Regions from separate parts of the Peribacillus sp. NPDC101481 genome, predicted to be linked through region 2. Evidence: riboswitches for the same ligand, from Rfam matches in the RefSeq annotation. Region 2 holds a riboswitch; the other holds the start of a gene.
The links. Region 2 has a riboswitch for S-adenosylmethionine ahead of ACIROD_RS20860 (O-acetylhomoserine aminocarboxypropyltransferase/cysteine synthase family protein). Riboswitches for the same ligand answer to the same signal wherever they lie in the genome.
Positions count from the first base shown of each region.

Region 1: it holds a riboswitch for S-adenosylmethionine, as region 2 does, so the genes downstream of both, mtnW (2,3-diketo-5-methylthiopentyl-1-phosphate enolase) here and ACIROD_RS20860 (O-acetylhomoserine aminocarboxypropyltransferase/cysteine synthase family protein) in region 2, are expected to answer to the same signal.

Region 1 is NZ_JBIWNJ010000001.1:557,931-565,899, forward strand. It holds gene ACIROD_RS02560 (response regulator transcription factor) at 1-236, opposite strand, end outside; gene ACIROD_RS02565 (YncE family protein) at 242-1,204, opposite strand; gene ACIROD_RS02570 (hypothetical protein) at 1,323-1,589, opposite strand; gene ACIROD_RS02575 (DNA alkylation repair protein) at 1,699-1,941, shown strand; partial or broken gene ACIROD_RS02580 (DUF2188 domain-containing protein) at 1,999-2,145, opposite strand; gene ACIROD_RS02585 (CobW family GTP-binding protein) at 2,211-3,137, opposite strand; gene ACIROD_RS02590 (cupin domain-containing protein) at 3,575-4,108, opposite strand; gene ACIROD_RS02595 (methylthioribulose 1-phosphate dehydratase) at 4,133-4,762, opposite strand; gene ACIROD_RS02600 (2-hydroxy-3-keto-5-methylthiopentenyl-1-phosphate phosphatase) at 4,766-5,419, opposite strand; gene mtnW (2,3-diketo-5-methylthiopentyl-1-phosphate enolase) at 5,426-6,658, opposite strand; SAM riboswitch class I at 6,764-6,917, opposite strand; gene ACIROD_RS02610 (pyridoxal phosphate-dependent aminotransferase) at 7,049-7,969, opposite strand, start outside.
Region 2 is NZ_JBIWNJ010000003.1:437,414-445,382, forward strand. It holds gene ACIROD_RS20825 (3-hydroxyacyl-CoA dehydrogenase/enoyl-CoA hydratase family protein) at 1-1,736, shown strand, start outside; gene ACIROD_RS20830 (acetyl-CoA C-acetyltransferase) at 1,809-2,987, shown strand; gene ACIROD_RS20835 (acyl-CoA dehydrogenase family protein) at 3,056-4,843, shown strand; gene ACIROD_RS20840 (arsenate reductase family protein) at 4,984-5,340, shown strand; gene gcvH (glycine cleavage system protein GcvH) at 5,437-5,820, shown strand; gene ACIROD_RS20850 (toprim domain-containing protein) at 5,913-6,278, shown strand; gene ACIROD_RS20855 (thioredoxin family protein) at 6,282-6,590, shown strand; SAM riboswitch class I at 6,735-6,842, shown strand; gene ACIROD_RS20860 (O-acetylhomoserine aminocarboxypropyltransferase/cysteine synthase family protein) at 6,942-7,969, shown strand, end outside.

The DNA of each region.
Region 1 (7,969 bases), on a different contig from region 2:
AATATCACAGGGATCTCCCAATTATCACGAATCTCTTCACAAACGGAGAAACCGTCCATACCTGGCATCATGATATCCAATAGGATTAAATCCACTTCCTCTGTTTCAACCATCCTTATAGCTTCTTTTCCATTCGCAGCTTGAAGGCATCGATAACCTGAGTTCAGCAAATACATTTCAACTAGATTTCGCATATCTTCTTCATCATCCACGACTAAAATGGTGTAAGCATGCATGTCATCTACTCCCTCAACATCAATTGGAACGGACCTTCGCCGACTTTTATCGTTTTTTTAACATCGACTGTTTCAGCATCCATTACATACACTTCATCACTATCATATCCCGCCACGACCACATCTTCATTGAAGTTCGCCATTTCAAAGGGGTTGACGCCGACCACTTTGCTTTTCACTTCCTGATATTGATCATTCAATTTATATAAGGAGCTTGTACCATGACTTAGGACAAATATGCCTTCAGCATTCTCCAGGAACTTTATCGGCATGGTGGGGGCCTTCAGTTTCTTCTTCAACTCTCCCGTTTTTGCCGAATAAATATATAGATCTTCTTCCACTTGGTCCCCATCACCATGTCCTCCGATCCATATTTCATCCTTTTCTTCCCTTAATAACGTGCCGGTGCTGGAACTATGTACGGGAAATTCGAAATCGACCTTTTTCGTTTCAAGGTTTATCACTGAACATTTGGTATCACCAAAATTAATAACATACAAGCGATTTGCTTGCTCTCCTTGAAGAACGGTCAAGGGGCTTTTACCAACCTTGACAATATCCTGTACCTCCCCATCAGCATTTAAAAAATAAATGGAGTGATTCGCTTGATTGACCGCCACGATGCTTTTTCCATCACGTAACAATTGCATATTGACGATTCCTTTCCCAATTTCCCAACTGTTTATCAGTTTTCCTGCTGATAAAGAGTAAACTTGGACTTTCTTCATCTCTTTTCCATAAAGCAGGATAGTATCTTTGTCTGCCAGGAGCAGGGCTCCGGTAAATGGTTCTGAAATATCCCATTTTGCAAATGGATGATAGTTTTCATCTATAAAAGTCAGAGAAGTATCCTTGATATTGACAGTCGCCAGGAAAGATTCACTTTTATTGATTTTAGTAAATGCATTACCGCTATTACACCCAGTAAGCAGTACGATGGCAAGAAAAACCCCAATGCCCCACTTCATATTTTAAGCTCCTTATTCATTAAATATCTATTTTTTTAAAATTTTAACAATGATTTGTGAAAAAAGTATGAAGCGGATAAGAATATTTGCTAACAAGCAACCGTATCACAATCTGGAATCATAATCTTTCCAATTCAGTGATATAGAGCATGACGATCGCATTTTTCATTTCTTCCGAAAGCGAAGATTCCAGCACGCGTTTAATGGAGAGGTAAAATTTCTCCAATACTGGTTTTCGGGCACGGGGATGGGCATTTTCATCCAAAAGCTCACGGCGGATGAGTTCCGGCAAAACTTCCCTTCCACCTACATCGGTCACCTTACGATTGTTCCATATGCTTAAATAAGCCACCAGTAATTCTTCTTGCCTGATATTTTCCTTCATAGTATCCCTTCCATCCATTACTAATTCATACATATTATTGATCAAGTTCGTAAAGACTATCTTAATAATACGATTACGCTTTTTAAAATTCAAAAAAGGAGTGAGTACAGTGTCTCAAGTATACCGCTGTCCGAATTGCCGGACAAATAAATCTCGCTTCAATCTCATTCAGCAAGTAGCAACCCCCGTTAAAAAGGATCCGCAATCCGGTGAGATTGTTGAACAATATTCGAACGATTCCCTTCAGCCGTTCCATCTAGCATATAATGGTCCTGAAGTTCGGGTGCAATGTGCTGCGTGTGGATTAATAGAAGACGAAAAGACATTTGCCGCCTTTGGAATGCAAGAATAAAAATGGTCAGACCCTCAAATGGGTCTGACCATTTTTTCAATCTTTTCCCACCGACATCTTAGCCCGGTCTATGGCAATTGGAATGGCTTTTCCATCCTCATATCCTTCATCCAATAATGCATTCGCGATCTCTATAGCCTTTTCCCTGACATCTTTATCTAGATTCTTCATCGAATTTGGGTAATCGTTCTTATTCCATGGCATTAATACCGCCTCCTTGATAAGAAAGTCTTCTTATATGTTTCCCTTCTTTTATGGGCGGTAAACGTTTATCGGACCGCTCTCGCTTCCAAAGCTTTCAACTGACCGATCAACATTTCCTCATCCAACTTTTCCCCGATGATGACGATATTCAATGGCATTTTCATCATTTCATTCATATACATCGGCATTCCGTATGAGTATTGAAATAAATGGGGGTATTGTGAATGTGTAAAAGAAATGTATCCTTTCATTCTATATACCGTTTCCGGCAGGGACCTAAGCCACTCTTCAAAGTCGGTTTGTGCCACCGCACCTTCAAAGGTATGAACGACTGCAGTTAAATGCAAATTGTCATGTACATCAAGCTTTTGATGGCTATTTTGCCGATTTCTTTGCATCCCTTGCAATGATTTCAAGGAAACGTCTGCATACTCCGTCAATAAACATACAGCATCCGTATTCAGTGCCTGTATCGTATATATCAGCTGTGCGGCCTCCATCTCACTTACTAAATCCGCTTTATTCAATAGTATGAAATCGGCATGGTGGATTTGCTCGGCAAGCAGCTGTCGAAGCTGCGGAGACAGTTCCTCGCGATCGCGCCACCTTAATAAATCGACCACGGTGATAATCCCTTTATACTCCAGCCTTTTGGCGAAGATCGGGGACATGATGCCATCCAATACTTCAACTGGATGAGCAGCGCCCGTCGTTTCAATATAAACCGCATCCAAGTCATTTTCGGTTAGCAATTCATGAAGCTGAACTTCCAGTTTATCTTGAATTGTGCAGCAGATGCACCCGTCAAACAACTCCTTCAGAGGCACTCCATCACCAATGAGTCCGCTGTCAACCGATACACTGCCGAGCTCATTTAAAAGCACGGCCACTTTTCTGCCCGCGTCACTTTCCTGCTTTAATATATTTCGAAGAAGCGTCGTTTTCCCGCTGCCGAGAAAGCCGCCCAATATGTACACTTCGGTTGTTTTCATTCTTATCTGCTCCTATGATCCGGTTAAATTCGATTCCGTTAAATTTTATCATAATTACCTTACTAAAGCACTTGCCGGATTCACATAAAAAAACCAGCCCGTAAGCTGGTTTCAGACTAGGCAAATTCGAAGAAAAGCGAGTTCGACTGCAGTTTTTTATTTAAAAACGTCCAGTCGATTTCAGAAATCCGCTCCCTTTCCGCCGACTGTCTCCCGAGCCTCCTCGACGCAAGCGTCTGTGGGGTCTCGGCTAGCCAGTTATTCGGCAGGAGTGTCGCAAATTTCTTCAATCTTGCGAGATTTCTTTCCTATAAATAGAAAAAACACAAAGGGATAAATCATGTTTTTTTATAAAATCAAGGTTAGGTGAGACCATTCCGACTTCCCTTTTTTCTACAAATAAAAACCAGCCCGGAAGCTGGTTTTTTAACATTGATTCATGCTTGAACTTCGTCTTTTTCGTAAATCGGCACCCATCCTGCCGCTGTAACGAAAATGCGGACAGCAACAGTTTTCCTATCTTCTGCAAGCGTGAAATAATGTCTTGTTGATTCTGGTACACTAATAAGATCACCTGGATTAAGGCGCACGTCAAACCACTGTTTATCTTTGCCTTCAATCGCAAAGATACTCGTACCGCCTGCTATGAAACGCACTTCATCATCTTCATGGTGATGTTCCTGCTTAAAGTTTTCAAGCATTTGATCCAAGTTTGGATTCGCATCGGATAATGTGATGATATCATGCGCTTTATAGCCTCTTCTTTCGGAGATTTCCGCTATCTCTGATTGGAATGCTACAAGGATTTCCTCCTTTTCAGCATCTGTTAGATCGTATTTTTCCACGAGATGGGCCGGTAATTTAGAAATGTCCCATTGCTCATAAATAACCCCTTGTGTTTCTAAAAATCCTTTTACCTGTTCACCGTTTTCAATAACCTCGTTTGTTTCCTGGAATCTTATCGTCGCCATCATTCATTCCTCCTTCATTAGTGTTTACCTTAAAGAAACTGCAAATGCCTTTTGTTGATTTAGCAACAGTTGATATTGAAATAAAAATTCGCAAGCTTCAAGTATTCTCTTTGCTTCGAGTCCGCTTTTACCCCAAACCGTAATACCATGATTGCGGATCAGCACGGCGCCAGAGTCTTCTTCGACATGTGGCTCGAACTTATCGGATAACAGCGGAATGTCAGCATGATTATATATGATTGGAATCCGAAGTTCCGAATCTTCATCCCACCGACCGGTCGCTTTAATGATTTCATGATTACGAAAAGAAACTTGGCCCTCATCCCCGTACAATTCGGATATCACATTATTTTCAACTGTATGGACATGGAGTACACAGTTCGCATTCGTTTTCCGGTAAATGACTGTATGAAGTAAAGTTTCGGCCGATGGTCTTAGGTTCGTTTCTTCAACTGGCTTTCCTTTTAAATCCACCAGTAAAAAGTCCGAATCCGATTGCTTCCTTTTATCCTTACCGCTTGCCGTAATATAAAAGAAAGGGCTTTTGGGTTCCCGAATGGACAAGTTCCCGCTAGTTCCCATAAACCAATCCCTTTCGGCCAGTTCAGCTTTAACATCTGCCAGCTCCTGCCATTCTTTAGAATGATTATTCACGCTTTACCCACCCATCTGCTGCTTAATAATATCAATTACATCAAAAAACGTTTCAAAACCTTGATGTGGAATCCCTTCGCTATCGCATTTTTCAAGCAGTATGTCACGGGCTATGACAATATCCGCCTGTTTTGCAGCTTCAAAATCCGTTACGGAATCTCCAATAACGAATTTAAAATCTTCCGCACCCGCAATTTCCCTCATAATGGATGGCTTGCAGCAACCGCATCCATTATTACATTGATCATCACAAGAATGCGGCCACTCAATATAAATCTTTTCCTTATCAAAAAATGCACGGTTGCAATAAACGGACTCTGTTGGCAAGATATCATTCAAAAGCGGTGCAATGAAAAAATCCATGCCCCCGCTTACAATATATAAAGGGATGTTGGCTTGTTTCGTATACTCAACGAATTCATAAAACCCTGGACGAATGCCTGCCGTCTTTCTTACATATTGGATGATGTCATCCTTCAAGCCGCTATCAAGCAGGGAAAACATATCCCCTACTCCCGAAGATATACTGATTTTTTGCTGAAGGACACCGTCTTTCAACGCTTCCCATTCCGGAGGCGCAAATTTCTTCATGATGGAAATGATATTATCCGAGTTGGTGATCGTTCCGTCAAAATCACAAAAGATGATCGGTTTCATTATTTCTTATAGGCCTCCCCATAACACAAGAGCTTTTTTTAGTGTTTCATCCTCAGCAGCCGCTTCAGATAGTTCCTTTCCTGCCAGTACGGCTTCCACAGCGGATCGGAAAGCCTTTGCCCCGCCATCTGCTCCATCAGGATGCCCGTGAATTCCACCTCCGGCATTAATCACACTATCGATTCCAAAATCCTTGATTAGATCCGGAACCATGCCCGGATGAATGCCAGCAGAAGGAACAGGGAAGGCTTTTTCCCATGAAAGTTCATCTTTTGTCAGAGCTTCAGCAATCGCCAAGGTCTCCTTTTTTTCAAGTGCGACACTTCCATAAGGGGACGGGAACAAGGATAAATCCGCACCTGATAACCTTACTAATTTACCAAGCAATAATGGATAGCCGACCCCATAAAATGATGAAGCTGACAATGCTCCGCTATATGCGGGGTGCGCCATGATCGGCAGCTTGATACGATCATGTTCACTCAAGGCCTGCATTACATCCAAACCATATGTATGAACGTTGAACAACAAGGCATCTGCCCCTGCATCAGCCGCTTGCTCTGCCTTATCCAATAATTCAAATGTTTTCCCTGATAGATTGACTGCATATAAAGTTCGGTGGCCAGTGGTTTCATAGACATCATTCAATATTCGTTTTCCCGTTTTTATTCTATCGAAAAATGGAGTCAGTTCCTGGTCAAAGAGGATCTCATCATCTTTAACTAGGTCGACACCTCCTAATGCTTGTTGCCTCAGTTGCTCATTATGGAATGTTAGGTCTCTTCCTAATACACCTTTAAAGATGCTCATCACCAGGGGCCGGTTAAATACGCCAATCTTTTTCCTAATGCCTTCAATGCCAAATTGCGGCCCGGGAAAGGCTTTTTGAATATCACCGACAAAATCCAAGTCGATAAGTTTTATTTCCCCGTCCAATGAAAGTTTGCCGAAGACCGTCGTTAGGATTGCAGGTAAATCATTGGAGAAATTCCTTGCCGGATAGGCAATTTTAATAAGCGAACGGTATACTTTACGATTAAAGTAGCTGTTTGCCCTCTCTTCTTCGGAAAGTGGTGTCACCGATACGACGCGTCCCTTATGTTTTTCCAGTTGTTTCTGGACTAAATGGGGCAGGTCCGTCCATGTCCCGACAGTCAAACCTAAGGCAATGCTCTCTGCTTTTTTCTCATGATTCCCCTTAGAATCATGAATTAAATAAGTAGCGACTATCTCGCTCATTTGATCACTCCTATATCACGTTAGTAAACTCTCGATGTCATTAACCTGAAATGGTCTCAAAATGGCAAAAGCCCCTTCATAAAGAAGAGGCTTTAATAAGCCATCTTCTTATCTCCCAGCCATTGGCTGCAAGAATTAGCACCGTGCCTTGTGGATTTCAAGAAAAATCCGGCGAAGAATTCCGCCCCATTTTACAATGGAATTACGGTCGGTTGCTGGGCTTCATAGGGCTAGTCCCTCCACCTGCTCAAAATAAGAAAACGCTGATATATAAATTTGCATCCAAGTATCGAAAGATTAAGAATTTATTTTGTATTCTGACAGGTAATCCCTACTTTGTCAATAAGTTTTAACTATTTAAGGGTGAATTAATCGGATATATCATTGTGGTTAAAATAATTTTAATTTACTTATCCGTTCCACAGCCTCTTTCAGCCGTTCTTCCGAAGTCAGCAGCCCTACCCTGACATAACCTTCGCCAAATTCACCAAATCCATTCCCTGCGGCAACAGCAACGTGGGCATGCGTTAATAAATAGTCTGCAAAACTCTCGGACGTAAAACCTTTAGGTACCTTGAGCCAGGCAAAAAATGATGCCGCAGGAGCTTTGACATCCCAGCCGATTGCCCTCAATCGCTCAATGAAAACATTCCTTCGTCCCTCGTACATCTGCACTAACTGCTCTACACAGCTCTGCGAGTCAAGCAAAGCGCTTGCAGCAGCTTCTTGTATCGCCGGGAACAGACTCACATAAAGATGGTCTTGTAATAGTTCAAGAGCTTCTATGACACTCTTATTCCCCACTGCGAAGCCGACTCTCCACCCTGCCATATTGTATGTTTTCGATAGTGTGTATATTTCTATTCCTATTTCCTTCGCTCCCTCTGACTGGAGAAAGCTTATCGGTTTTTTTCCGTCGAATCCTATCGCCCCATAAGCGAAGTCGTGGACCACACAAATTGAATGCTCTTTTGCAGTAGAGACGGTCTCATCAAAGAAACTTTCAGTTGCAGAAGCACCTGTGGGATTGTTCGGATAGTTCAAGAACATCATTTTGGCTTTATCAAGTACTTGTTTATGTATGTCACTGTATTTTGGAAGAAAATCATTTTCTTCTGTCAAGGGCATGAATTCGGTCTTTGCCTGGGCTAAAACAACACCGGAAAGATAATCCGGATAGCCGGGATCCGGAACAAGGATCGTATCACCCGGATTCAATAAACACTGCGGCAGTTCGACAAGGCCTGCCTTTCCCCCGAAGAGAATCGCCACTTCACTTTTCGGATCCAGCTTGACACCGAATTCACGTTC
Region 2 (7,969 bases):
GTTTATTGGTCACTCTGCGGGAAATGCAAAAAGGCGGATACAGTGTTGGTGAGGTCGATTCGGTTACAGGTCCGTTGATTGGAAGGGCAACTAGTGCGACTTTCCGGACACTTGATGTAGTTGGATTGGATACCTTTGCACATGTTGCCAGAAACGTATATGAACAGGTGGATGGAGAAGAAAAAGAAGTTTTCAAAATACCTGATTTCATGAATGAAATGCTTAAGAATGGGTGGCTTGGAAGCAAGTCAGGCCAAGGATTTTTCTTGAAAAAAGGAAAGGAAATCCTTGAACTGAATCCCGATACCCTTGAATATGATGCACGAAAAAGATTAAAAACGCCTTCCATTGAAATGGCTAAACAGGCCAAGGGCTTTGAAAATAAAATGAAAGCGCTTGTTTATAGCGAAGACCGTACCGGCCAATTACTTTGGAATGTCCTGAATCCGGCGCTTGTGTATTCTGCCCAGCTGCTTGGGGACATCGCGGATGACATCGTGGCGATCGATCAAGCGATGAAATGGGGCTTCGGATGGTCAACAGGACCATTTGAAACATGGGATGCGATAGGGGTAGAAAAATCGGTAGCCCGAATGGAGGCGGAAGGCATCACCGTTCCGCAATGGGTGAAGGATATGCTCGCTAAAGGCATCACTTCCTTCTATAAAGAAGAAAATGGCATAGTTCACTATTATGATAATGGTGAATATAAGGAACTTGTTGCAAATCCTAAAGTGATGAATCTTAAAGCGATAAAGAAACAAAAAGGCGTAATCAAGAAAAACAGTGGTGCAAGCCTGATGGATATCGGCGATGGAGTGGCTCTTCTTGAATTCACTTCACCGAATAATGCAATCGGTCTGGATATCATACAAATGATCAATGCGGCGGTCGACGAAGCGGAAGCGAATTTTAAAGGCTTGGTCATCGGAAACCAAGGAAAGAACTTCTGTGTAGGCGCTAATATTGCAATGATGCTGATGGAAGCACAGGATGACAACATTTTTGAACTCGATATGGTCATCAGCCAATTCCAAAAGGCGATGCTTAAAATCAAGTACAGTGCTGTTCCTGTAGTGGTTGCACCGTTTAATATGACACTTGGCGGGGGAGCTGAAGTATCCCTTCCGGCAGCGCGCATCCAGGCAACGACAGAAACGTATATGGGACTAGTGGAAGCTGGTGTAGGTTTGATTCCAGGCGGCGGCGGGACTAAAGAACTTTATGTGAAGACGTTGAGGAATATGCCGAAGGGCGTCGACTTCGACTTACAGAAAGTGGCCAACCAAGTATTTGAAACGGTCGCCATGGCAAAAGTTTCTACCTCCGCCGAGGAAGCGAGAGGGAACAATTTCCTTAATTCAGCGGATGGAATAAGCGTAAATGCGGATCATCAGCTATATGATGCGAAACAGGCGGTAATTTCCATGCATGAACAAGGCTATATCGCTCCGGCCCGCACAAAAATCCCTGTCGTAGGTGAAACGGGATATGCCGCACTTCTATTAGGGGCGGAATCCATGCGCCTTTCAGGTTTCTTATCAGAACATGACCTTGTCATAGCCAAAGAGCTTGCATATGTGCTGGCGGGGGGAAAACTCCCATTTGGCACGGAAGTAGATGAACAATACATCTTGAACCTAGAAAAACAGGCATTCCTGAAACTGGTTTCGACTCCGAAATCCCAAGCAAGGATGCAGCATATGCTTGTTAAAGGCAAACCACTCCGTAATTGATGAATGGACGAAGAAATGGCCAAAACGAAGATTAATAGATCAATAGCTTAAAAATGAGTAAGGGGGATCCTCATGAAAGAAGCGGTAATAGTAGCTGGAGCAAGGACTCCGGTTGGAAGAGCGAAAAAAGGTTCTCTTGCCAGTGTACGTCCTGATGATTTAGGGGCTCTTGTCGTAAAGGAAACGTTAAAGCGTGCAGGAAATTATGAAGGCACCATCGATGACCTGATTATCGGTTGTGCAATGCCTGAAGCGGAGCAAGGATTGAACATGGCTCGTAACATTGGTGCATTGGCAGGATTACCTTATACAGTACCGGCCATAACGATTAATCGTTACTGTTCAAGCGGGCTGCAAAGCATCGCATATGGAGCGGAAAGGATCATGCTCGGCCAAAGTGATACTGTCATTGCAGGCGGAGCGGAATCCATGAGCCTTTTGCCAATGATGGGCCATGTAACACGTCCGAACGCGAGACTTGCGGAAACGGCACCGGAATATTATATGGGTATGGGCCACACTGCTGAAGCCGTTGCAAAAAAATACGGCATTTCCCGTGACGATCAAGATGCATTTTCTGTTCGTAGTCATCAAAAGGCGGCGAAGGCCATTGCAGAAGGAAAGTTTTCGGATGAGATCGTGCCGGTTGACGTAACCCTTCGTTCAGTGGGACCAGATCTTAAGTTAAAGGAAAAAACATTTACATTTACACAGGATGAGGGCGTTCGTCCAGGCACCACTGCTGAAGTGCTAAAAAAACTAAGACCTGCATTCTCTGTTACAGGCTCCGTAACAGCAGGGAATTCCTCACAAACGAGTGATGGTGCAGCCGCGGTCATGGTCATGGATGGGGAAAAGGCCTCTTCATTAGGGATGAAACCGATGGGTAAGTTCCGTTCCTTTGCTGTAGCGGGAGTACCGCCTGAAATCATGGGTATCGGACCGATTGCAGCCATTCCTAAAGCTTTGAAGCTAGCGGGTCTTGAGTTATCGGATATTGGTTTATTTGAATTGAATGAAGCCTTTGCTTCCCAATCCATTCAAATCATTCGTGAGCTCGGTTTGAATGAAGAGATTGTCAATGTAAATGGCGGAGCCATCGCCTTAGGCCATCCACTAGGATGTTCGGGGGCAAAACTGACATTAAGCCTGCTACATGAAATGAAGCGCAGAAACCAACAGTTCGGAGTCGTGACAATGTGTATCGGCGGCGGAATGGGTGCTGCTGGAGTATTTGAATTATTGGCTTAATCCCCCCCTCCCGGAAGCTGTCATGCTTCCGGCGGATTTACTATCTTAAATACTTAGGAGGAAATAACATGTCCAATCAAACTACAGATAACCTCATTAAAGGCGGAGCCTTTTTAGTAGAAGATATTACGTATGATCAAGTGTTTACACCGGAAGATTATTCTGATGAGCATAAAATGATCGCCAAAACTACCGAGGATTTCGTAGAGAATGAAATTCTGCCGCAGGTTGAACATTTAGAAAACCATGAATTTGACCGTTCCGTTAAATTACTGAAACATGCAGGTGAAATCGGTTTACTTGGTGCTGACGTTCCTGAGGAATACAGCGGATTGGGTCTTGATAAAATCAGTTCGGCATTGATTACAGAAAAAATGGCACTTTCAGGCGGCTTTGGAATTACGCATGGTGCACATGTAGGTATCGGATCTTTGCCGATCGTATTATTCGGGAATGAAGAACAAAAGAAAAAATACCTCCCTTTACTGGCAACGGGTGAGAAGATTGCAGCGTATGCCTTAACGGAACCAAGCTCAGGTTCAGATGCCTTGGGAGCAAAAACGACAGCGAAATTGAATGCCGAAGGAACACACTATATTTTAAATGGTGAAAAACAATGGATTACAAATGCAGGTTTTGCAGATGTCTTCTGTGTATACGCCAAAATCGACGGCGAACAATTCTCCGCTTTCATAGTTGAGCGTGATTATGATGGCGTATCAACTGGTGCTGAAGAGAAGAAAATGGGAATCAAAAGCTCATCTACACGTACATTAATCCTTGAAGATGTACATGTGCCAGTCGAAAACCTTTTGGGTGTAGCCGGAAAAGGACATGTCATCGCTTTCAATATCCTGAATATCGGCCGTTATAAATTAGGTGTCGGTGCTGTCGGCGGATCTAAACGTGCCCTTGAGATTACAGCAGCTTATACGAATCAACGTCAACAGTTCAAAACGAAAATTTCCGATTTTAACTTGACGAAAGAAAAACTTGCAACAATGGCATCCAAAATTTATGCAGCAGAAAGCTCTGTATACCGTACCGTTGGCCTTTATGAACAAAGACAAAGCAAATTGACGGATGAGCAAGTGAAAGATGGGAAATCAATGGCTGCTGCAATCGCTGAATATGCCATTGAGTGTTCATTGAATAAATTCTTCGCTTCCGAAGTGTTGGATTATGTTACGGACGAAGGCGTACAGCTTCATGGTGGCTATGGTTTCATGCAGGAGTATGAAATTGAAAAAGCATATCGTGATTCCCGGATTAACCGGATCTTTGAAGGTACAAATGAAATCAATCGATTGCTTGTCCCTGGAACTTTCCTGAAGAAAGCACTTAAAGGGGAATTGCCGCTTCTTCAAAAGGCTCAAAGCCTGCAAGAGGAATTAATGATGATGATGCCGGAAGAACCTGGTGATGAGCCATTGGCACAAGAAAAAATGCTTGTTAGAAATGCTAAGAAAATCGGGATTCTGGCAGCTGGCCTTGCTGCACAGAAATACGGCAAAACTCTTGATCAAGAACAAGAAATCCTCTCCAACATTGCTGATATCGCATCCCTTGCCTATGCAGCGGAATCCGTGGTATTGCGTACGGAAAAAGCAATAGCAGCTACAGGTCTGGAGAAGAACAAACAAAAAGTGCTTTACACAGAAATCTTCGTTCAGGAAGCTTTCAATGAAATAGAACAGCACGCAAAGGAAACGTTAATCGCAGTGGAAACAGGCGATACTCTTCGCATCATGCTTGCGTCGCTCCGTAAGCTGACAAGGCATAATCCGATCAATGTCATTGCGAAAAAACGTGAAGCTTCCGTCAAGGTAATCGAAGCTGAAAAATATGCTCTTTAAGAAATGAATCAAAATCAGTAAAGGGAATGCCCGAGAAGGCATTCCCTTATTTCCTTTGATGAAATCGCATTGGAAATTCAAAAGACAATTCGTTGTATTGCGTGATGAAAACGGGTATTCTATTGATAGGTGGTGAAATGATGGGCTTAACATTATATTGGTACCCAAAATGCGGCACATGCCGTAACGCGAAGAAGTGGCTTGATAATCATGAACTGCAGTATGAAGCAATCCATATAGCGGAAAATCCGCCTTCGCGAACAGAAATAGAACAACTATATAAAATCAGCAATTTGGAGTTGAAGAAGTTTTTCAATACTAGCGGTCAAAAATATCGGGAGCTTGGCTTAAAGGATAAGCTGAAAGAAGCTTCTGAAGCAGAGATGCTTGATATATTGTCCACAGATGGCATGCTTCTGAAAAGGCCGATTGTTACGGATGGCACCAAAGTGACGGTAGGTTTCAAAGAGGAACAATTCGAACAGGTTTGGAACTGAAAATTTCTCGAAATATTTGGTTAATTCCTTACTTAAACAAACAATCTACCTTATAATGGAATAGATAAAATAAGATGTACATATGGAGGGTTAATAATGACAACAACACCAAAAGAACTTCGTTACACAAAAGAACATGAATGGGTCAAAACGGAAGATGGAACAGTGCGCATTGGAATTACAGCTTTCGCACAGTCCGAGCTTGGGGACATCGTATTCGTTGAGCTTCCGGAAATCGGCGATGAATTGAAAGCGAACGAACCATTCGGAAGTGTTGAATCCGTTAAGACCGTTTCTGAGCTTTATGCACCTATCAGTGGCAAGGTTATTGAAGTAAACGAAGATTTAAGTGACAACCCTGAATATGTAAATGAGTCTCCTTATGAAAAGGCATGGATGGTCGTGCTTGAACCATCTAATAGCAGTGATATTGAAAGCTTGATGAGCGCTGAAGAGTATGAGAGTTTAATCAACGGTTAAAAAAAAGGAGAGGGGGGACTGAAAAGGCCTGCTCTCTTTTTCATTTTGTACCGTGGCAGTTGCGCACATAATTCGTGAGATGGAGTGATGACATGGAGTGGGGCGAATTCGATAAAGTGATCATTGTAGAAGGCAGTTCCGATAGAAGAAAAGTTGCCTCCGTTTTAAATGAAGATGTGGAAATAAGATGTACGAATGGGACCATATCATTAACTAAGCTGGATGAATTAGTGGATGAATTGATGGACCGTGATGTTTATCTCCTTTTTGACGCAGATGAATCAGGAGAAAAGCTGCGGAAGCAGTTCCGAAGGGAAATGCCTGAGGCGAACCACCTGTATATTAATAAAATGTACAAAGAAGTGGAAAGCTCACCCGAACATCATATCGCAACTGTGCTTCTATCTGCCAATATGAATGTGAAAATGAAATTTTTAAGTCAAAGGGTGAACGACTAATTGATGCAGGAATGGAAAGAAGAAGAGTGTAAGCTTGCTGTTGAAAATGGGGAAACCTTTTGCTTATATTTATATACCCCTTTATGCGGCACTTGTCAGGTTGCCTCCAAGATGCTGACGATATCCTTGGAGCTATTCCCGGAATTGAAGGCAGGCAAAATGAATATGAATTATGTCCAAGCAATTGCCGAATCATATGAAATCGAAAGTGTTCCATGTTTATTATTTTTCAAAGAAGGACGGCTGCACAAAAAAATATATGCCTTTCAATCCGTTCCTTATTTGTACGGATTGCTTAAGGAAATCAGCTAAGAAACCAATCGGAACCGTGGTTGGTTTCTTTGTTGCGGACATATGAATGTTAGATGAAATTAAACAAAGAATATTCTAACAATTCATTGACTGATTTAATCTAAAATGCTATATTTTGAATTAAGTAACGGCAGAATTTAATAGTTCTTATCAAGAGTGGCGGAGGGACTGGCCCGACGAAGCCCGGCAACCGGTATAAATTTTTATATACGGTGCTAATTCCAGCAGAGTGTTGGCTCTGGTAGATGAGGTGTATTCTTGAAACCTCTTCTTATTGAAGTGGTTTTTTTGTTTATAAAAGGCCAGACATCATATAATTCCAACTAAATCCATAGAAAAAGGTGAAATCATATGTCAGGGAAAAAATTGCGTTTCGAAACATTGAGTGTTCATGGCGGTCTGCAAGCTGATAAAACAGGTGCACGTGCAGTTCCTATCTACCAAAGCAATGCATACTTGTTCAAGGACACCGACCATGCAGCGAATTTATTTGGCCTAAAGGAGAATGGCTATATATATTCACGACTCCATAATCCCACGATCAGCGTTTTTGAGGAAAGAATGGCCTTATTGGAAGGCGGAATCGGCGGATTGGCAACAGCAAGCGGAATGGCTGCCATCTCACTTTCAATCCTGAATATTGCCGCTGCAGGGGATGAGATTGTTTCAGCATCTACATTATATGGCGGTACGTATAACCTTTTTGAAAATACTCTTCCTAAATACGGGATTAAAGTGAAGTTCGTTTCTCCAGATGACCCTGAAAATTTCAAAAGGGCGATTACGCCAAGAACTAAAGCCATTTTTGCTGAAACCATCGGAAATCCAAGTTTGAGGGTGCTTGATATTGAAGCGGTAGCGAAAATCGCCCATGATGCCGGAATACCTTTAATCGTTGATAATACCTTTGCGACACCGTATCTATGCAGACCAATTGATTTTGGAGCGGATATTGTCATCCATTCCGCTACAAAATGGCTTCTGGGAAATGGAACTACGCTTGGCGGTGTCATCGTGGATGGAGGGAAATTCGATTGGAACTCGCCAAATTACCCTGGCTTCACAGAGCCTGACCCAAGTTACGACAATCTGGTATACGCCGAGGCAGTTGGACCTGCCGCATTCATAACGAAAGCCCGAGTCCAGTTACTCCGTGATTTAGGACCTGCGCTAAGTGCCCAAAGTGCATTCCAGTTTACGCTTGGACTTGAAACGCTGCATGTAAGGATGAAAGAGCATCTATCAAACACCAAGTCTGTCATTAAATATTTAAAAAACCATCCTGCGGTGACTTGGGTTTCACATCCTGGTGATGAGGATCATCCCGATAAAGCCCTTGCGGAAAAATATTTGCCAAAGGGAGCTGGATCTGTTGTGAC